DNA from 2 places in the Pseudoalteromonas sp. SR45-6 genome. Region 1 is predicted to be linked to the other one. Evidence: riboswitches for the same ligand, from Rfam matches in the RefSeq annotation. Region 1 holds a riboswitch; the other holds the start of a gene.
The links. Region 1 has a riboswitch for lysine ahead of dapA (4-hydroxy-tetrahydrodipicolinate synthase). Riboswitches for the same ligand answer to the same signal wherever they lie in the genome.
Positions count from the first base shown of each region.

Region 1 (11,550 bases):
TTAAATGCATATTTTGCAATTTAACTATTTATTAAAATAAAGCGCCCTACATTATAGTTCAGATAAAAAACTTTACCTAACTTGCACATCTATCGATTGTCAGCATTGTAATTGCTATCACTGCAATTTCAGCCACAACGTTTCTAATATCTTTGGCTTTAATAATTTAAATGCTTAAGCTAATGAGTGCATTATATTGGTTAATTTTAAATCAACAAGTAGTTAAGCATATTTATTTCTTATAATTATTAATAAATAACAGCTTTTAACTAAAGATCTGGATGTATAAGTCACATCAATTCATTAATCGTCGCTCAATTTACGAACAATACGCCTAACAATCAGCACTGCGTTATTATGTTCCGCAGAATGTTTGGTAATTAGTATCCCCATCAACAGGCGGGGAGTACCAAAATGCAGGGCTTGCCAACAATTGGTAAGGCGACCTCAAGGCCGTTAAATATTCATCTAACATGCTGCTTTCACCAGTACTTTCATACTGCTGTATTATGCTTTCAACGATATGATTACGCGGGATCAAGCGTGGGTTGGCTTGGCGCATCAGCTGATAGCTTTGCGTATTTGTTCTGGCTAACCACTTAATAGACCAACCAGCCAAGTCACTCGGAATGGCAGTCTGACCTTGCAATGATTCTGTTAAGGAGTCAAAAGTATTGGTGTAATCAAGCTGATGACTTTTCAGTAAAGTTAATAACTCGAATACTAATTCAGCATCGCCGTCTTGATGACCATCAAAGCCCAATTTTTTCGCCCACATCTGTGTAAATGCTTGATGAAACTGCTCAGCAAAACTATTTATTAATGGGCTTAATAGCTCAACAGCCTGCTCTTCGTCATCGCTAATTAAAGGAATTAAACTTTCAGCTAAACGTGCACAATTCCAATTAGCAATATTAGGTTGATTGCCAAAAGCATAGCGGCCTTGGCGATCAATAGAACTAAATACAGTATCAAAATCAAACTGATTCATCATTGCACAAGGGCCATAATCGATGGTCTCACCACTGACGAGCGTATTATCAGTATTCATTACTCCATGAATAAAACCAACGCGCATCCAGCTAACAATCAGGCTAACTTGCTTTTCAATTACCGCACTTAAAAATGCCAAATAACGCGCAGAGCCCGTAGACTTTATCTCAGGATAATGACGCTCAATAGCTAAATCAGCTAAGGCTTTTAAACCAGTAACGTCACCTTGCGCAGCTAAATACTGAAACGAACCGACACGTATATGACTACTAGCAACGCGGGTAACAATGGCTCCTTGTTGTGGTGGTTGACGGTAAACTGTTTCACCACTGGCAACAACTGCCAAACAACGTGTCGTCGGTATGCCAAGCCCGTGCATTGCCTCACTCATTATATATTCACGTACCGCAGGACCGATTGCACAACGGCCATCACCTCCACGTGAAAATGGCGTAGCACCAGAACCTTTGAGTTGAATGTCCCAAAGCTGTTGCTGCTGATCAGTGACAGCCCCTAATAAATGTGCTCGCCCATCACCTAAACGCGGTGAAAAATGTCCAAATTGATGCCCTGAGTAACCTAATGCCACAGCAGCAACATCGCTGTTATTAAGATTACCAGAAAAAATTACCGCACGTTCTGATGTGGCAACCTCAATATTAAGCTGCCTAGCTAACGTATCGTTCCACAGCAGTAAGTTTGGAGCAATAACAGCACTTGGCTGATCCGCCACAGCAAAATCATCAGTAATCTGGGTGTAACGAGCAACTAATTTCATAGTATTCCTTAGGCTTGGGTTGTTTGTATGCCAACGCGATTATCGCCCACGCTGTATGCAACTAACAAACTGAGCTCTTGAAGGCTTAATCCGCTTTGTTGCTGCAATTCATTAAAAAAATGTTGAGCGCTGGCAAGTGACTTTTTAGTTTGTAAACCGCCATCAATTATTTTATGAGCACGGAGATAACTTTCTACATCACGCGATAATAAAAAAGTATCTTTCCCTAAGGTTCGCAATGCATAAGGGCCGGTGTTACCACCTAAACGCGCCCCATGCTTTTTTAAATACCCCCACAAACCAATAATATCGTCGCTCGGCCAATCTGCAATAAACTGACTAAAACTGCCATGTTCACTTGCCACTTCATGGATCATATACGCATTTTCTGGGATCGTTTGCACTTTTTTAAAGTTACGAACGATTCGCTCATCGGTGGCTTTTTGCTCAAGCATATCTGGCGGCATCATTAATAATTTAGCCACACTAAAATCCCAAAATACTTCCCGAAAACCTGGCCATTTATTGTTGATCACTGACCAATAAAAACCACTTTGAAAAATTTTGCGGGTAAACTCTTCAAGCCATGCATCATCAGGTAAAGCAGTTAATTGCTTTGCATTTTGAGGGGCAACAAGTAATTGCTGTAACATTACTTCGCTACCTTTTCGCTGTGCCGCTCGTTGATATATATCTTGAAATTTTTCCATTACTCACTACCACTGCTTGTTATTACGCTTACTGTAACGCTATTTACGTTGTAAAAAAATGTCAGGAGCACATTGCAGCTAAAAATAAACTTAAAAATATCCAGCCTTGACACCTAGACGGCTAAAATGCTTTAATCTTTCGCATTACCCCTATTAAAGGTTTGAGTTTTAAACGATAAAACTTACACCATGGGCTAGAAGAGGTGCGTTATTCAGGTAACGTATGTGAGGAGCACACACTCCAGTGATCATACGTGAGGGGAATTAACGCCGAGAAGTAACACTTTTTGTGAAGTTTTACTTCGGGCGACTGGGTTGAATCCCAGCGACTGTCACCAATAACAGCTTGGCTGTTAAAATATTTGGTGGAGAGCTTCTGGTCTTAGCGTAATAAGGCCATAGCGCCCTATTATATTAAGCCCATTCGCTCTTCGAATTATTAGTTCGAACGACGTTAATGTGGCTCCAATCATAAAAGCTTATTAACTCCTCGAATCACTTATAAGTTCGTGAGAGATGATCAATAACTTCAATTTAAATGACTACCCTTTGTGGACGGCACTCGTCACGCCATTTACTGACGCTGGTGAAGTCGACTATGCCACTCTTGATCAGTTAGTTGCACAGCAGCAAGTGGCTGACAATGGTATTTTATTACTTGGTAGCACCGGCGAAGGCCTCGCACTAACACTCAAAGAGCAACAAGCGATTGTTGAACACGTGTGCCAATTAACGCCAACAGTACCGCTGATGGTTGCAGTAGGCGGTATAAATCTAAAGCAACAAATTGCCTGGGTTGAATACTGTAATCAGTTACCCATTCATAGCTATTTACTGGGCACTCCCCTATACGCTAAGCCCGGCGTGGTAGGCCAAACACATTGGTTTGAAAGCTTACTTAATACCAGTAAACATCCTTGCATGCTTTATAACGTACCAGGGCGCAGTGCTGTTGATATTCCATCGGCCGTAATTAGCAACTTGAAAGACCATAAAAACTTGTGGGCACTCAAAGAAGCCAGTGGCGACATTACTAAATTTGAAGGTTTTAGAAAAGTCGCACCTAATTTAGCTATTTTTAGCGGTGACGATGCACTGATGCCTTACTTTGCCCAGGCTGGCGCAAAAGGTTTAGTCTCTGTGGCTGCTAATGCATGGCCTGTGCAAACCCATGAGTTTGTAAAACGAAGTCTCAGCGGTCAACACCCCAATTTATTTGCCGACTGGTCACAAGCCATTCAAAGCTTGTTTGCTGTCGCAAACCCTATCCCCGTCAAAGTATTGATGCATTTACAAGGGCGAATTAACAGCCCGTACTTACGTCCACCTTTGACGCATCTTGAGTTAACGCAAACTGATTGTATTAACAACGCAAACAACACCATTTTATCTTGGCATTAAATACAGGTTTTTATAATGAGCTGGTTAGAACTACTAAATAATTTAGAATCGGGCGCTGTGCGCGCAGCAACACAAGACGACAACGGCCAATGGCATGCTAACGTTCTGGTAAAACAAGGTATTTTAGAAGCGTTTAAAAATGGCACTAATACCGAATTTCCAGGTGGCTTTGTTGATAAACACAATTTAGCACCACAAGGTTTTGCAGCCGATGCTGGAGTGCGTATGGTACCTGGTGGCTCAAGCGTTCGCCGTGGCGCACACGTTGCTAAGGGCACGATTATTATGCCACCAGCATATGTAAACATTGGTGCCTTTATCGACGAAGGCACTATGGTTGATAGCCACGCGTTAGTGGGGTCGTGTGCGCAAGTAGGTAAAAATGTACATTTAAGCGCTGCAGTACAACTAGGCGGTGTACTTGAACCTATTGGTGCAAGCCCGGTGGTGGTAGAAGACGATGCATTCATCGGTGCAGGTTGCGTGATTGTTGAAGGCGTAGTAGTGAAAAAAGGCGCGGTGCTCGCACCAGGTGTACGCTTATCAGCAACTATTCCTGTTTATGACTGTGTTAATGAGCGCCAGCTGGCTAAAGGCGAGCCTATTCCTGAATACGCGATTGTTATTCCAGGTTCTCGCCCAGCTTCTAATACTTGGGCTCGCGAGCAAGGATTAAGTATGTCGTGTGCATTAATTGTAAAATACCGTGATGAACAAAGTGATGCCTCATTGCTGCTTGAAGAGGTTTTACGTTAATGAGCTTTTTGAGCACGCCAGTTAAAACCGCCATTGATGAGCTATCAACTGCGCTTGATACACCCTTTTTTATTTACGACCTTGATACATTAAACGCACACTTAACGCGGTTAGTGACGCAAACTGAGGTAAAACTGTGGTATGCCGTAAAAGCTAACCCATTATCTAAAGTCATTCAAAGCTTAGATAACGCGGGTTTTAACTTTGATGTGGCAAGCAAGGGCGAACTTGAGCAAGTACTTGCTCAAGGTATTAACAGCGAGCGCGTGCTCAATACAGGGCCTGCCAAAAGCCCAAAACAAATTAAACACTTTATTGCGCGCGGCGTACGTACCTTTGTTGCCGAAAGCCTTAATCAAGTACGCTGGCTTAACGAGCAAGCAAGCTTACAAAACTGTCAGTTACAGGTATTACTGCGAGTGCAATTACGCTGGCCTGAAGGGGAAAAAAACCCACTTGGTGGCGATAGCCTTACTCCATTTGGTTTAGGTTGCGATGAATGGCAAGCGCTAAATACTAGCGACTACCCAGCGCTTAATTTTGACGGTCTGCATATTTTTCAGTGGGGCAACATGCTTAGCAGCGACAAACTCGCTGAGCTGTGGACACAAATGATTACGCCGTTAACAAAGCTTGCCAACGACTTAGGTATTCACTTAAAAGTACTCGACTTAGGCGGTGGTTTAGGTATTCCTTACACTCTTGATGCACCAACCTTAAGTTGGGATGCGCTCATTGATGCATTAGCTAACATTAAACATGCCGCAGGCGTACAAGAACTCTGGATGGAGCTTGGCCGTTATGCTGTGGGCGAATGCGGTCATTACGCAACGCCTGTCGTTGAGCGAAAACTTAACTATGCCCAACAACAAGTGATCTTAAGCGGCGGTATTAATCATTTATTGCGCCCTGCAGTCACCAGCCAAGATTTCCCAGCACGATTATTACGAGACTCAACTGCTGCATACAAAACTATGAGCTTATATGGGCCATTATGTACAGCACTTGATTGCTTAGGTGAACACCAATTACCTAGTGATTTAAATGAGCAAGACTGGTTGGTGTTTAGCCAATGTGGCGCGTACGGCTTTACCGAAAGTATGCCGTATTTTTTATGTCATGAGCTAGCCGCTGAATACACATTACAAAATGGCGAGCTTAACTGTATTCGCACAGCTGAAGATGCCAACTACTACTTAAGGTAATTGAGATGAGTACGACTAAAGCTATAAGCCAAGAAAACATAGTAGTTGGTGAAGTTGCCAACGGCCTACCGCTCACAATTCCTGTCTATCGTTTAAAAGGCGATGGCACTGGGCCAAGTGTGTATGTGCAAGCTAATATGCACGGTGCAGAAGTACAAGGCAATGCGGTTATTTACCAATTACTTGAGCAGCTTAAGCATCTTGAACTCAAAGGCGATATCACCCTGGTGCCTTACGCGAACCCAATTGGTTGCAATCAAAAATCGGGCGAATTCACCCTTGGTCGTTTTGATCCAATCACCGGCACCAACTGGAACCGCATGTATCACTGCAATAGTAAGCTCGCGAGCCAATTTGCTGAGCAATACAGTGATGCCGATGAGCAAACCTTAAAAAGTGAGTTTAAAGCCGCACTGATTGATGAAGTAGACCAACAACTAAGCGGTCCAGCTTATCGCCTAACTACAGGCAAACGCATTGCACTTAACTTGCAAAAGTTGGCACACCAAGCTGATATCGTGCTCGACTTACACACAGGCCCCATTTCGAGTCAGCATTTATATTGCCCAGATTATGCCAAGGCCAGTGCCAACTACTTTAATATTCCTCATGTATTAATCATCCCTAATGATTTTGCAGGAGCAATGGATGAAGCAAGTTTTTGCCCATGGTGGCAATTAACCGAGGCATTAGCTCAACAAGGGCGTGAGTTTAAAGTGCAGGTTGAAGCTTTTACGGTCGAACTCGGCAGCCAAGAAAAAATCGATTTAACTGCGGCCCTTGATGATGCTAATAGTATTTTAAGTTACCTAAATCATAAGCAGGTATTCGTTGATGCCCCCTATCAGCCAAAAGTAATGAAGCGCTACGGCTGTGATTTAAATGATTACCTTGCTTACTATGCACCTATGGGCGGCATGGTTGAGTATATAGCGCCACTTGGCGGCCATATCAAAGCTGGCGAGCCGATTGCTAGAGTATTGCGAATGGAGCGCTACCTAGCAGAGCAACCATTACAAACCCTAACACTTGATTGTGACGCCATCGCGATTTTGCATTTTGCTTCAGCAAGCGTAAACCAAGGCACCGAACTATATAAATTCTTTACTAACGTATTTGAGCTTTAATTTTTATATCAAGCTCAACCCTTCTCATTGCGTGAGAGCACGACTATCCAATTGGAAAAAGTGCATTGAACAAGCGGCTTCGGCCGCTTTTTCTTTGTATTTATGGGCAAAAAGCGCCACAATCAACTAAGTTCAGTAACAATTCACTGATATTCAGTTAAAGTAAATGCTGGATAAATGTATGGGATAGGTATCTTAGTCGTTTTATGATACTGAAATTAGCCTATTCTCATTTACGAAAAACACAATAGCTACTCTCTATTTGATTTTATCAAAGGAATAATAATGACTTGGCACTATGGGATCCTATTTACTGCACTATTATCAAGCTCTGCATTCGCACAATCAGAATCAACAGCAAAAACCAACGAGCAAGATGATGATGTCGAGCTAGTAAAGCAATGTATTTTAAATGAGGCAATTGGCGGGGCTGGCGAGATGACGCTAGCACAACTGCGTGAAAAATGCTCATCACTTGATGAAAGCAAACAACTTACCGCACTCGATAAGCGCCAAGCACGCGAAGAAGTAAGTAAAGAAAACCGTAATGTTATTACCCCACACAAACGTAACTACATTTTACCTGTTTCTTATGTATCCCACCCAAACAATAGCTCGTTTGAAGCGTATGACGAACTAACCGGTGAAAAACAAGATGAACCACTCGATAACTTAGAAGCAAAATATCAGCTTTCAATTAAGGTACCTATTTTCGATGATTTTTCTGATGAAGACCAGGCTATATTTTTTGCCTTTACATTACAGTCATATTGGCAGCTTTATAACAAAGAAAGTTCCTCACCATTTCGTGAGACCAACTATGAGCCTGAAATTTTTTGGGTTAATTATTTAGATAAAAAGCACGTTCCATGGGGCGACGAAATGGCAGTAGTCCTTGGTATTTCGCATCAATCTAACGGTAATAGTCAGCCTGATTCGCGCTCATGGAACCGTATTTATGCAAACTTTTTGTGGGAAAACGATGGCTATGTGTTTAGCTTTAAACCTTGGTACCGTATTTCAGAAAGCGAGAAGGAAACGCCATTAGATCCAAGAGGTGATGATAACCCTGATATTTACAAATACATGGGTTACTTTGAATTTAGCGGTGCATATCGACTTAATGATCATGAATTTAGTTTTATGACCCGCAATAATTTAAATTCAGATAACCGCGGTGCAATTCAGCTTGATTGGTCATTCCCATTATGGGGCCGAGTTCGCGGTTACGCCCAATACTTCAACGGCTACGGTGAAAGTTTAATTGATTATAACGCTGACATAGAACGTATTGGCGTGGGTATATTATTAACTGATTTACTATAAAAAAAGGCCAAGCAATTGCTTGGCCTTATCTTTTGTTTGCTCTGAATTCTAACTACTTAATAATTCTAAATGTACCTTCAAACTCAGCAACCAGTAACTCACCATCGTAGATTTCCACTGGCACTACATAGCTCGCTTTACCTTCTGACTCTAACTCGGCTAATTTACCCTTACAGCCGCTTAAATCAACGCTGCCACGTGGGTCGTTATTAAGCGGTTTTAAATATTTAATATTAGCATCAGCTAACACAATATTACCTTCAAGCCCGGCTTCTTTGAGTGCTAAATAAGTCGCGCCCCAGCCGGTTAACGTCGCTAAACTATAAATAGAGCCAGCAAACATAGTGTTATGCAAGTTTAAGTTCGCATTTAAATCTGCACTGGTGGTAAATTGCCAATCAGTGTAACTTTCAACTTTAATGCCCATAGCATCGCTGATCGGAATAGATTCGCGCCAGGTATTTTGCAGAACTTGGGTCCAATTGGGATGGCGGAACCAGCCTGGCTCAGACGGTTTTTGTTTCACCATTTTCCAGTGTTGTACATCATCGTAAGCTAAGTGAGCCTTTTCTTTTAATTCATAACCATGACGTTTGTAAAATTCTAATGCTCGTTCACGAGCGAATAAAACTAACTCATCGGCGTCTTGAGTCCAGGCAATTTTCTCGAGCTCATGCAATAAACGGCTACCAATGTGTTGATTACGGTTACCTTGTGCAACGGCCATATAACGGACTTGCGCTTGTTGTTGATTATTAAAATGCAGTCGTGCAACACCTAACACTGCCCCCTCTTTATTTTTAATAAAGCGATGCTCAGCATCTTGCTCTAAATCATCCTGCTCAGAACCACGCGGTTCATTCCAAGGCGCGCGCAATACTTGCCAACGTAATTGATAATACGCTTGCCAATCTTCGCTACTTTGTGGTGTTGTCACCTGAAACATAATCACTCCTGTTGCTACCAAGGCCGCAAACGCTTGCTAATTCAAGATGCGTTTATCTAACTAAAAATGCGGTCAGTTATTATTTGCAAACTACCATACTCCATCTGGTAAAAACTTGGAATACGACTTTGGTGAGCAACGCAAAATAACTGCTTTACCTGTAAAACTTGATAGACATATTGGCACTTTAGATTGACTCGTCTATGCTGATGTAACTATGGAACATTTTTTTGAAGACAACGGGGCAGTAAAACACAGCTTTATCGAAGATTGTCACCGTATCGGGCAACTACTCTATTGGCACAAATATGGCGCCGATTGCATTCAGGTACGCCAACATAAGCAGTTACGTTGGTTATTGATCAACGAAACACTACAGTCAGTGGTCGAGAAAAGCAGCCCAAGCCATTTGCTGTTTCCGCATTTACAATATTTAGCGCAATTATGGCAACCACTCCCGGCACCAAACGCCGTACTTGAACTGGGCTTAGGTGGCGGTGCTATCCGCAATTACTTACAACACACCTACCCTGATAGTCAGCTACTTTCTGTAGAGAAAAATCCGAATATCATTCATTGCTATAAGCGTTTTTTTGGTGGTGAGCATGCATCGAATTTACGCTGTTTTGATGCCGAAGCTGTATTAGAGCATGGCCCACAATACGATTGGATCATTCTTGATCTATTTAGCCAATTAGATGCGCCGTTATTTTTATACAAACACCGCTTTTATGAAAAACTGCGCTGTGCTTTAACTAAAAATGGCTATTTATTTATTAATTTTTTATCTGGTCATGAATCACAATTAAAGCAGTTAGAACATTTGCTGATCACCACTTTTGGTAAAATACCTAGCATCGAAAAAATTCCAAGTTATGCCAACAACATCGTGGTGATCAGAAAATAACTGCTAGCCTTAACTACACTGTTAAATTAAATGTCACCGGCCCATCATTACATAAACTGACTTGCATATCCGCAGCAAATTGCCCTGTAGCTACGCTTAACCCCATAACTCTAGCTTGGCTAACAAAGTATTCGTATAGCTCATTAGCCTGTGCAGGTGTGGCTGCTGATGAAAAACTTGGCCGCATGCCTTTTTTAGTATCTGCCGCCAGAGTAAATTGCGATACCACCAATAACTCACCTTGAATATCTTGCAGGCTTAAATTCATTTTGTCGTTTTCATCGCTAAATACGCGGTAATTGCTAACTTTATGTAGCAGCTTATCAGTGCTTTGTTGATCATCATGCTTTTCAACTCCAAGCAACAATAAAAGCCCCTGCTCAATTTGCCCAACCACCTGACCATCCACTTCAACTTTTGCGTGTTTTACGCGCTGAATTAATCCTTGCATCTATTCCTCGATAATTTGATCCACATAAGATCGGCTGCACGCCGCACTGCCGCTAAATATACATTACTATCAACACCATGCCCAACACCATCTAAAATAAGTAACTGTGCGTTGAGTTGCTCAGCTAAATGCTGTACGGCATTAAAACGACACACTAAATCATGCCTGCCATGAATAAACCAAGTAGGAATTTTACTAATTTTTTTATAGTGTTCACCAATGAAGTTATCAGTAATAAAACACTGAGCAGTAAAGTAATGGACCATTAAACGCGCCATATTAAGCCCCAACTGTGGTGAACTTAACCCCCATTGATGTTGCTGTTTACCATGGCTTAATACGTTTTCCCATTGGCACCATAATTTAGCAAAGTGATTTGCATTAATTTGATTATCATCATTTAACTGCCGCCGATAAAACGCAAAAATGCTGGCAACATCAGGTAACTCCTGAGAAAAACGCGCATATAATTCAGGATAAAAATGTGCAGCAGCACCATGACGACTATATAGCCACTGAAAATCGGCTGAAGTAGCCAAAAACGTGCCTCGTAAAATTAACCCATGTACATGTTGAGTGTGTTCAATGGCATACAGCAAACACAGAGTTGCTCCCCACGAACCACCGCTTAACACCCACTTTTCTAGTCCTAAGTAAGTGCGTAAATAATCAAGGTCAGCGACCAGTTCTGTGGTTGTATTAGCGCTAGTTAAATGAGGCGTTGATTGCCCGCAGCCGCGTTGGCTATATAAAATAATACGATAACGGGTAGGATCAAAGAAACGGCAATTATCAGCATGCAAACCCATGCCGGGACCGCCATGGCAAATTACCACCGGCAGGCCAGCTGGAGCACCGAACTCTTGTACATGAATTTGATGTCCACTCCCTACACTCAAATGAAAGTCATGGTATGGGGTAATATTTGGATATAACTGCATAATGCCGAT
Region 1 covers NZ_JACJDM010000038.1:26,188-37,737, reverse strand. Annotated here, with positions in the region: gene H5158_RS15620 (YdiU family protein) at 356-1,771, opposite strand; gene H5158_RS15615 (DNA-3-methyladenine glycosylase I) at 1,780-2,481, opposite strand; lysine riboswitch at 2,672-2,865, shown strand; gene dapA (4-hydroxy-tetrahydrodipicolinate synthase) at 2,998-3,882, shown strand; gene H5158_RS15605 (2,3,4,5-tetrahydropyridine-2,6-dicarboxylate N-succinyltransferase) at 3,898-4,638, shown strand; gene H5158_RS15600 (PLP-dependent decarboxylase) at 4,638-5,843, shown strand; gene H5158_RS15595 (succinylglutamate desuccinylase/aspartoacylase family protein) at 5,849-6,970, shown strand; gene H5158_RS15590 (phospholipase A) at 7,256-8,296, shown strand; gene H5158_RS15585 (bifunctional GNAT family N-acetyltransferase/hotdog fold thioesterase) at 8,349-9,242, opposite strand; gene H5158_RS15580 (spermidine synthase) at 9,460-10,149, shown strand; gene dtd (D-aminoacyl-tRNA deacylase) at 10,163-10,600, opposite strand; gene H5158_RS15570 (alpha/beta fold hydrolase) at 10,588-11,541, opposite strand.

Region 2 (11,550 bases), on a different contig from region 1:
ATCAATCACTAAAGTGCCCACATCAAATTCATGGGTTGTTGTTTGCGTGTTATAACCCATGCCCCAGTAGTTCCAACGTGCACCGTAACCTACATTAAATGTATCAACGTCAACTTTAGTATCAACAGAGGCATGATAGTTAATTAATACATCTGCTGATGCTTCATCGGCAGGTGTCATACCGTTTGCTTGTAATTGTGCATTTACCGCTTCACGCACACGTTTTTCCATCAATGGACTGATTTGATAGTTACCAGCGTCAGCCAAGGTCGCTTGTGGAAACCAAGCAAATGTTTTGTAGTTACCAAAGTCCACAGATTTGTCGTAGTCAATATCAGGCGTTTTTGCACACGCTGCTAGTAGTAATACAGCAGCTGCAATTAGTATATTTTTCATGGAGTTTGCTCCTTGGCAAATTTAATTACTATTCGTTTGATAACATAACATAGAATTAATTCAAGGAAATGTTATTTTTTACCTGTAATTTGTGTACATGATAAGTACTAATTAGTTTAGTCGTCCTTGACTGAATGATGCATTAATTTACACAAACGTGGCTATTGTCTTATTCATGCTCTACTTCTATCCAATCCTTTTCATCTACCCAGTTCTGGGCGCCGTCTTTAACGGAGCGAATTGGCACAATATAATCACAGCTAATTTGTGGTTTCACCGAGGCAAATATTGGCACAAAGCCAAAGCTGAGTGCGGTTTCTATAATTGCTTTTTGATTTTGCGGATCGATATCGGCCGCTTCATCAATATAAATCGGGATGCGGTATAAGTTTTGCTCTTGGTCGCTTAATAAGTAGCGGATAAACAACATACCGCATAATAATTTTATGGTGATACGCGTACCGTTTGAGCCAGCCGAATCAATTTTTTCAAAATGCTCGGTTTCGCCTGCACGGTTTACTACTTCAAAGCGAATATCAAATAAGTCAGTAAGGGTTAAACCGGCTTTATCAGAGGCAAGTTTAATTAAGTGATCTTTTGCTTCGTTGACAGCACTTTCACTGTAGGGTTCTTGGCTGAGTAAATCCAGCGTATCACCTTGTTCAAACTGATTTGAGGTACTGATTATGGTATCAATACTATCAACCAACATTTTGCGTGGTATCACGTTAATTTTAAATGCTTGTAAGTTTGAAATACGATGCTGACTAATGCCTTTATTGAAGCTGTTCATTTCACGGCGCAGTCTGTCTAAATCTTCACGCAGTCCCTTAATCGTCGCGGCTACTTCTGTGAGTGCAACCCGGGCTTGGCGTTCAACCGCATCACGTTCGTTATCAATATTATGGAACGCGGCAATCAATTTCTGGTATTTACTAAACTCGTCATTTTCGTTATCAAATTTGGTAATACCGGCATTGTAAATATGCAAATAGGTATTACGAACGTTGATATCAAAATTACGCAGCTCTTGGCAATCTTTATTAAAGTGATGAACTAAGTCACTGAGATTATCAAAGTCAATTTGCACATCAATCATATACGGGGTGACTTTACCGCTATATAAATCCAGCGTGTGGTCAATTCGTTCAGATTTCACTTGGCGTAGGCGCTCGGCTTGGCGTGAAATTAAATCTTTTTTCGATTTAATAATCGAGCGTCGATCACTAATTGAACCGCTGTTATTTTGAATATCTTGTAAGTAGCTATCAACTTGCTCGCGTTCAGCCAATAATTGCTCTTTTAAGAGTGTTTGTGCATCAATAGATTGCAGCATAACCTGGAATTGTTCAAAGCGTTTAAGTGCGCTTTCTGCTGCCATGAGTTCATCGTATAAGGCATCTTTTTCTTTTTGTTTGTCGGCCACATTGGCGGCCACATCACGCTGTTGCTTAAATTCATTGAGTGACTGTTCTAGGGCGCTGAGTTGCGCAGTAAGTTGCTCTTTATTTTCACCGCTTTGCATCTGCACCGGTGAGAGTTTTTTCAGCTTGATGGTCGCGCCTGGCAGGGTAAGCACGCCGCCTTTCACGTTATCTGATAATTGCTCTAAAAATGCACCAAAGGCATCTTCATCAGTGATATCTATATCACCATTACTGGTGGTGGCAAATGACAGAATGTCAGGGTTTAGAATACGCGAGATCTCTTCAACTTCTTTAAGTGATAAATCCTCGCGCATACGGGTAAATAAATTAAACTCAAGATTTTTAAGCTGTAGCTTTAAGCTTTTGATCTGCTTTTGTGTTTCACTAATACGGTAATCAAGAGTATGCAGGCTTTGCCCTTGTGCACTGTTGATAGAATGCGATAGTGACTCGTAATCTTGCTTTAATTGACCAAGGCTTACTTTTAAGGTTGCCATGTTAACCAATTCAAATTCAGATTTTAGAGCACCAAAGTCTAAAAACCATTGCTCTATTTGTGTTTGCCTGCGTTCAATATCGCGCGATTGTTGTACATAAAGTTGTTGTTTTTGTTCAAACTCGTGCTTTTCGTGTTCAATGTCTTCAAGGGCAACATTAAGCTCGCTCAATTGCGCCTCTTGGTAGCTATCAAAATCGATTAATGCTTGGTCAATTTTGGGGGCGTATGCGGCTAATTTACCTTTGAGTACGGTTTGGTTTTCAAGCATTGATTCAAGGGCGCAGATAGGCTCTTGCATCGACTCGAGTGCTTTTAGCTCACGTTTTGCGCGGTTTACTTTATCAAAGGAGCGACGCCATACTTCATAAAAATCGACCTTTGAGTTTGACATGTGGCGTTCAAATACGCGTAACATAAAGCGCTTTACGTCGGCAGCGCCTAATTTATGCAGGTTCAAAATACGGCGGAAAATTTCTTTATAAATTGCCGAATCTTGCACGTTGTTAAGCGGGATCATCTTTAAGTTAATGTCGCCATCAAATGGCGTGGCACCACCCGTTAATAGTGCGTTGAGCTCTTGCGCTTTAAGCTCAATAGGGTTAAAGCCTTGCTCTTTTAAATGATTAAACAGTTTAGTGAACTTAATGATGGTTTTACCTTGAGTATACTGCTCAAGATCAAGCTTGCCTTGGTAACAAAAAAACTGATGTGCGTAACCGGCAATTTTACCAAGCCCAGCTACACCAATCACCACCGGGCCATGGGGTAGGTCGGCTTCGAGTAAAATATAGGATTGATCTGACGAAAAATAAAATTTACGGGTTTCGTCTAAATCATGACCGTCCCATTCTGTTAGGCGTAAATCATTAATAAGCGGAAATTGCAGAGCATTGATCACCGAGCTTTTACCGGTGTTATTTGGTGCACAAATTGAGCTGCTTTTATCAAGCGGGATCACACATTTGGCATAACCGGCGGTGTTTAATAATGCCAGCTTACTGAGGCCGTATAGGTTTTTCATTATTCGTCCTCTCCAATATAGGTTTCTTCGTTTACTTCCATTAAGGCATCAATATAACGGTAGATAGGTGCTTGCAGCATAAAGCCGCCTTCTACTTCACGGGCAAGGCCAAGTCGAATCATGCGTAAGTACACGTCTTTACGTAGGTCTGATCCTGAAAAAATTTCGAGTTGATCAAATAAGTGCTTGTTCATTTGCACTAAAGTTTGCATCAGTTCTAAATCATTCACTTCATCAAATAAGGCACGCATTGGGTCTTTACCTGAGTTTGCATAGTGCTCAATTAAGATATAAATGGTTAAGGCAATCGCGCGGGAAATTTTCCCCATATTGGGTGTACTTTCATCACTGGCAAAGTAATAAAAACCACGGCTGTCATGTTGTAAATCGTGGCCAAGGGCGCTGAATAATGCGCGGTAATGATCAATTTGTTGATCAAGCTCTTGCCACATTACGGTGTCTTGTTCGCTAATGTGATAGCCGGTGACTAATTTTTTATTAATTGCTTGTAGATGACTAAGTTCATCTAAATTTATCTGTGTCATAACGGTTACTCATCCACTGTTGGTGTTTGCTGAGAGTCAACAGGCTTAGAATTAAAAGGGAAAAGAGAAAAATGTTGCCCGGCAATTTTTACGCGCATTTTTTCATCGCTTTGATTGATTTCAATATCGGTGTCACTTACCAGCTTTTGATATAAAAACAGCATTTCGTCGGCTTCAAGGTCGGGGTAGCTTTGCTCTAAAAAGGTCAATAATGGTTGTGGCTTTTTACGTTTAGCATTGAAGCGTTTTTTAAAGTTTGCTTTAACATTATTGTAATCTGGAATATTTGGCGTAACAAAAGCAGGCACATCTTGTTGATCAGGAAGTTCGTATTCACTGTGTTCAAACTCAACAAGTGCAGCCATATAAGCGACCATATGGCGCTGTTGCCCCAATGAGAATCGCTGCGTGTCAGAGACAAAATGTGGTTGTACGGCGCTGAGCATATTATCAACGCCATTTTTACGTACTAAACCAAGTACTTTAGCTGCTTGACGAGTGATCATATTATTACGGCGCAACTCTTCACGCAGTGGCATTAGCATATCGGCACTTTTACGCAGGCTTTCGCGACCAACTAAATGCATTTCTAAAATTCGGGTACGTAATCGTTCAAGCATGCGTTTATCTTGATAAGCTTTACCGCTGCGTTCAATATATTCGATTTGCGTACTGATTTGTGTTTCGATGGTATTAAAACAAGCATGAAAATCGCCACGAATATCAACCATTTCAAGCATTGGTTCAATGTATTCATCAAACGCTTCAATCACCGCTTGATAACGCTTTTGTAATGATTGCACCGCATTATTAGCTTTTGCTTGTTCTACAATATTTAAAATGGCATTTTCGTTGTGGGCAAATAGTTTCATTATTTTACGCACCCGATCATCCATAATGCGGCTAAAACGGCGCATCTCGTCGTAGTCTTCAATACTACCGGCATTGTCTAAACGGTTACCCAAACGGGCTAAATCTTCAACCAGCACGCTAATTTCTTGCGCCAAGCCTAAATGTTCTTCCTGCAATAAAAAAGTGGCAAAATCTGCAATTGCACGGTTAATTTCAAGTTGTGACGATTTAGCCAAGGGAATAATAATATCTTGGTTTAAAAGGCGGTTGGTTTCTTTGTAAATGCGCTCATTTGACCACGTAGGTTGTTTTTGTTTGATCGCATTTTGCACGTCTTTTAGGCTGAAATCAGCCATTTTAAAACGTTTAAATAGCAGCTCTAACATTCCCCAGTGCTCTGTTAGGGTATTTAGCAACTTTTTAGCTGGGATCATAAAACTCCAAAAATCCTAATTTATCTTGTAAAGCCGGCTTGTTAGGCCTCAGCGATTAGTCGTAGAAAAGCAAATTGACAATAGTTTTACACATTCTTTGGTGCTAGACTGCGCGCCGTGTCGTCCTGCGGCTCATAACATACAATTTTTACATTTTTATAAAGGTTGTTCAAACACCATGGTAACTGCAATTATCCTAACCCTGATAACGCTAGCATTCGTGCTCATCGTTATAGAGGATATTATCCATGTAAACAAGGCCAAAACCACGCTTTTCTTTGGTACTTTATGCTGGATTATCTTATTTATCTCGCCGCTTCACGGGCAAAGCCCCGAAAACGTACAACATCAACTTGACCACAATATTTTAGAGATTGCCACACTGTGGTTGTTTTTAATGGCTGCAATGACCTTTGTAGCCTATTTGAACTCCAAAGGTTTTATCCAAAATATTGTGCATAAGATAATGCCCAGTGCTATTAGCGAACGCAAACTGATGTTTTTGATTGGCGGGTTCTCCTTCTTATTTTCGTCGATTTCAGACAATATCACAGCCACATTAATTTCCCTTGCGGTGGTTATGTCGTTAAAACTCGATCCGAAAAAGCTAATTAAATACGCTACGCTTATCATCTTTAGTGTGAACTCGGGCGGAGTGTCGTTAATTACCGGTGATGTTACTACCTTGATGATTTTCCTTGATGACAAAGTTACCATTGGTCACTTGCTATTGTTGGTTGTGCCTGCGTTATTTAGCGTGGCGCTATTGGCCATTATGCTGTCATTTGGGCTCAACGGCCAAGTTGAGTTTACCAAACAAGAGGACCGTCGCATTGAGAAAACAGATATCACTATTGCAGTGATTTTCTTATCAACGATTGTCGGGACATTAACGTTAAGCGTGCTTTATCATGTGCCGCCTTTGTTAACTTTCTTATTTGGTTTGTCGTTGATGTTTTTAGTAGCGCAATTTTTAATGCGCAAAAAAGATGTGAATAAAAAAATCATCGATTATATTCGCGAAATAGAATACGACACCTTGCTGTTCTTCGTTGGCGTATTATTACTTGTAGGCGCCCTGAAAGAAGTCGGTATGCTCAGTAAGTTCACTCACCTTTACGAGTTAATGCCAGCACAATACGCTAATTATTTAATGGGTATATTATCAGCTGCGGTTGACAACGTACCACTAACGGCTGCGTTACTTAAAGCTGAAATAGTGATGAGTCCACAACAATGGTTGTCGTTTACGTATGCAACTGGGGTGGGGGGGTCCATGCTTATTATTGGCTCGGCTGCCGGTATTATCGCTATGAGTAAAGTAAAAGCGCTTACCTTTATGAGTTATTTACGTATGTCGGTGTATTTATTAATCGCTTATACAATTGGTTATATGGGATCGTATTTAGCAGGTAGTTTTATTTAATTGCTTTTATTATTTAAAACAACTTGACAGCTAGACGTCTAAACGATAACTTTCAAAGCCCGCTTAATAGCGGGTTTTGTTATTTAATTGCTAATAATTTACGTAATTAATCTAACATTCAGAAGAGGTGCGGTACTTAGGTACTTAATGTTAGGCGACGTATGCCTGTAATCATTAAGGAGGGAAGTACTCGCCGAGGAAAGCAACTGGACGTCACAGTGGTTTTTCGGTTTATGGGGCTGAATCCTCAAAACTGTCACCAATTAGGTGGAGAGCTTCTGGCAGTGGACTTTTCTTATCGAGCACCCCCTTGCCAAGTTCTTCTTGTTTTATCGTGGTATGAATGCCACAAAAGGAGACGACATGAATACCCAATTAGCTGCAACTAACTTGCAACAGTCAGCACAAAATCAAAAATCAGACTACGTAGTCGCAAAGTTCGGTGGCACCAGTGTGGCTAACTTTGAAGCGATGAGCCGTTGCAGTGAAATTATTGTAGCCGATAACAACGTACGAGTAGTGGCCGTAAGTGCCAGCGCAGGAGTGACTAATCACCTTGTGACCTTATGTAAAAAAGATTTATCAGCAGATGAGCGCAATGAGAACATTGCTGGCGTTATTGCTATTCAAGAAGCTATTTTAAATGAGCTGTCATTGGATGCTGATTTAGCTCATGGCTTTGATGAAACCATTAAAGCTTTTAAGTCACTTGCCAGTGAGCCACTAAAATCAAAGCAACAACATGATGAGTTATTGAGCTTTGGTGAGCGTTTATCATCCTATTTATTTACTCAGGTACTGCGTTTAAATGGCTTAAATGCGGTGCGTTTTGATGTGCGACAGGTATTAAAAACCGACAGCCAGTTTTCTAAAGCAACCCCAGATGTAGCTGCAACAGCAATGGCCGCAAAAGAGCATTTAATTCCGTTATTAGCTGAACAGGTTATTGTAACTCAAGGCTTTATAGGCAGTGACGCGCATGGTCAAACTACCACACTTGGTCGTGGTGGTTCAGATTACAGTGCGGCATTACTGGCCGAAGCTATAAACGCTAAAAGCGTGCACATTTGGACTGATGTCGTGGGCATTTTTAGCACCGATCCGCGCTTATGTGCTAAGGCTACGCCGATTGCGCGTTTAAGTTTTGATGAAGCGGCCGAAATGGCTACCTTTGGGGCGAAAGTATTACATCCGGCAACTATCTTACCTGCGAGCCGCAGCCATATTAGTGTGTTTGTTGGTTCTAGCCGTGAGCCTGAACGTGGTGGTACCTGGATCGAACGTGAGAAATCACAAATCCCCGGAATTCGTGCTGTCACGCAGCGTAAAAATCAAATATTGTTAACCTTAAAAAGCCCCGAAATGCTTTTGGCTAGTGGTTTTTTAGCCCACGTGTTTACAATTTTAAGTGAGTTTAATATCTCGGTTGATTTGGTAACTACCTCAGAGATAAGTGTTGCAATTACTTTAGATAATGCGCCAAATGCCTCGCGTCCTGAGCTTGATCAAGAATGCCTTGATAAGTTAGCGGAGTTTTGCCACGTGTCGGTTGAGAACAACTTAACCTTAGTGGCATTAATTGGTTCACAAATTCAATTACGTCAGCAAGAAATTAACTTAATGAATGTATTAAGCGATTTTAATATTCGCTTAATTTGTCATGGCGCAAGTAAACATAACCTGTGCTTTTTAGTGGAGCAGAGCGAGTCAGACTTTGTTGTGCAAGCGATCCACAGCCGTTTATTAGAAGTTCAAAACGCCGCGTAATTGGGCGGTAGAATTTACCACAGAGCACTGCCAGACAGTGCTCTTGTCACTTACCACACTGATATCAAACTCATGATATTGACAACTCAGCGCTGTTAAATTTGCTCGCTCAAGTTCAGTAAATACATTGGGGCTGAGTAATTTTGCAATTGGTTGGCTGGTGGCTTTGGCAAGTGCTTCTTTTAAGGTCCATATTCTAAAAAATCGTTCTGCGCTTTGCTGATCTTGCGTTATTAAATTTACCTCATCAAGATGATAAAAATGCTTAGCGAGCTTTGCAAATGGGCGCTTCAGGTTTATTTTTTCAATATCAAAACCAAATTCAATTCGTTCTACATTTAATGCAGCACCGACAAAACCATTAGAGTGGGATAAACAACTACGCAATACAGTGTCACTGTCAGTTATATGTAGCAGTAATTTACTGCTTTGCTGGTCAAATTCAGAGCTAATATGGTTATTTGCTAGATCACGAAATTGTGGCATCGTTTGTTTTACCAAATACTTAAGCAGTAGCCGAGTGGCTAAATATTCTTGCTTGGCTTTGTAACTTTTTCTACGGGTGATCACCGTCAGTTCAAATGGGCTTAATAGTGCGTTTAAATCGAATTCATCAACATTTAACTGCTGGGCATCAAATAATAAAATAGTATTCGCATTGAATGGCTGCACGCTGTGTTTGGTGATAACGAGTTGCTGTTGAAAAAATAATGCAGGCATAAAATCCACAATTAAAGTGATAAAAGAACAAACATGTTTATATTTTGTGCGGTTGTGCGCTGGTTAATTAAGCCAAGGCAAATTTATTACTCTGTGAGAGTTAAATATGGTTTAATTCACAATAATGAAAAATAATAACAGATTTGTAGATGTATGGCACAATTGCGTGATGGTTTTCAAAGCCGCCTTGGCTTTGTTTTAGCAGCTTCTGGCGCTGCAGTTGGATTAGGTAATATTTGGGGATTTCCCACGCAAGCGGCAAATCATGGCGGCGGCGCGTTTTTACTAGTCTATTTTATAGTTATCTTTTTTTTAGCCTTGCCAGCTTTATACACTGAGTTGTACTTAGGCCATAAAGCGCAAGCTAATCCGGTTAAAGCACTTAGACAAGCATGGCAAGAGCAAGCACCGCAAGTAGGCGCTGCTGCTGGTTATTTAGGTTTAGCCGGTGCGATTGTGATGCTGAGCTTTTACTCAATTGTTGCAGGTTGGATGCTTGCTTATGCCCTTGAACCCATTGCTAGCTTTTTTGGATTTACCACCGTCAGTACGTTTTTGCACACGGATTCGATGGCGCGTAATTTTGTATTTACACCACTGATGCTGATCCTCACTGCGAGTATTATTCTCAAAGGTGTTAAATCTGGCATAGAAACATGGTCGCGACGGTTAATGCCGATGCTATTGGTGTTACTCGTTGTGCTAATTGCTTATATAGCCACGCTTGATGGCGCAAGTGAAGGCTTTGCTGCGTATTTAGTGCCAGACTTTAGCCAAATACTCGACCCAGGTTTAATTATTGCGGCAATGGGACAGGCGTTCTTTTCACTGTCACTGGGTGTCGGTTGTATGATGATTTATGGCTCGTACTTGCAGCCTGATGCTAATTTGCCGCGGTTAACCGCGTCGGTAGCGTTACTTGATACAGGGGTTGCCTTTTTAGCGGGTTTATTAATTATTCCTGCAATTTACGTGGCGCAGCACAATGGCGTGCAAGTATTTAGTGATGGAAAATTAGTGGGAGAAGGGCAACTAATTTTCGCAATTCTACCGCAGTTATTTAATACTATGGGCGAAATTGGCTTATTGGTTGGTTTACTGTTTTTTGTACTTATGTCGATTGCATCGCTCACATCGACTATTTCATCCACTGAAATTCCAGTGGCTTTTTTAGTTGAAAACCATCAAGTAGAGCGTAAAAAAGCGACGTTTTTAGTGAGCTTAACGGTTTTAGCCGCGTCATCGTTGATTATTTTCAATTTTGATTGGCTATTTGGTTTAGTGATCATGGTACTGACTCAGTATCAATTACCGCTTATGGGCTTATTTTACTTTATCACTGTAGGGTGGTTGTGGCGCCGTGGTAATCAATTAAATGAGGCTGCAAGTGGCATGCGTTATTGGTTTGCTCAGTACATACGTTATGTGTGTCCGATACTGATGACCGCCGTGTTCGCTAATGTCGCGTTTGGTTGATAATTTAGCTTTCAGTTTTTTAGTTTTAATTGTTAATATATAGTGTTGTACCAATCGTTTTAAGTTACTGACCATTTATAGCGACAGATAAATGGTTAAATATTTAAGTCGATTGGTATTATATCCAGGGAGGAATTATGAACATAGATGTTAAAGTCCCCACGCTTCCAGACTCAATAAACACAGCAGATATCGCTAAACTTTATGTTAGTGAAGGCCAACTCGTTTATGCCGGTGATGTGTTATTTGATGTTGAAACTGAAAAAGTTGTTTTAGAAATAATGGCCGACTGCAGTGGCATTATTGAGAATATAACGATTGCAAATGGCGACCATGTTAATCCTGAACAGGTTGTAATGACTTTGCAGCAGCTTGCAGACAGCGAACTGCCAGCAAGACCAACAGCTCAACAGCCTCAACCGCGAGTAAACGACTCAGAAAATGACGTTATTGTTTCTCCTTGGTTGAGTAAACTAAATAAAAGTTTAATTATTGCTCTAGCAGTCGGCGCTTTAGCCATCCTTTTTGTGCTGGGTAAATAGCTAAGATGACCAATTATGTAAACCACCCAAGATATGGCAGCGAGCCAATCCTCTCTGGTAATAGTTATACAAAGCAAGAAATCGAGAATGCCTTTTGGTGGTATAAAAGTGTTCGCTACTTTCCTGAGACGGCAATCCCCGCAGTTATCGAAAAACAATGTGACAGTTTATATCCAAGGCAACTCTATGTTGATATAGAAGAGCAATGTGTCGATTGTCATAGAGCGTTTATATTTTTTGCTAAAGAGCAGCAATATTGGTTTGAAGAATTAAAGTTTTGGATTGATGCACATGCGATCAAGTGCTTTGAATGCAGAAAGAAAAGCCGTGCAATAAACCAGTTGCAAATTATCTATGCAAACTTAATCATTAAAGAGCATATAACGCTTGAGGAAACTCAATTGCTCAAGTCCAGCGCGAAGCAACTTTTTGAGTCAGGAGTTAT
Region 2 covers NZ_JACJDM010000061.1:12,024-23,573, forward strand. Annotated here, with positions in the region: gene H5158_RS19345 (DUF4136 domain-containing protein) at 1-396, opposite strand, end outside; gene H5158_RS19350 (ATPase) at 566-3,343, opposite strand; gene H5158_RS19355 (condensin complex protein MksE) at 3,343-3,888, opposite strand; gene H5158_RS19360 (hypothetical protein) at 3,894-5,174, opposite strand; gene nhaD (sodium:proton antiporter NhaD) at 5,353-6,600, shown strand; lysine riboswitch at 6,715-6,886, shown strand; gene lysC (lysine-sensitive aspartokinase 3) at 6,964-8,367, shown strand; gene H5158_RS19375 (4'-phosphopantetheinyl transferase superfamily protein) at 8,344-9,087, opposite strand; gene H5158_RS19380 (sodium-dependent transporter) at 9,241-10,563, shown strand; gene H5158_RS19385 (biotin/lipoyl-containing protein) at 10,701-11,105, shown strand; gene H5158_RS19390 (zinc-ribbon domain containing protein) at 11,111-11,550, shown strand, end outside.
Region 2: another riboswitch for lysine. It lies ahead of lysC (lysine-sensitive aspartokinase 3); the one in region 1 lies ahead of dapA (4-hydroxy-tetrahydrodipicolinate synthase).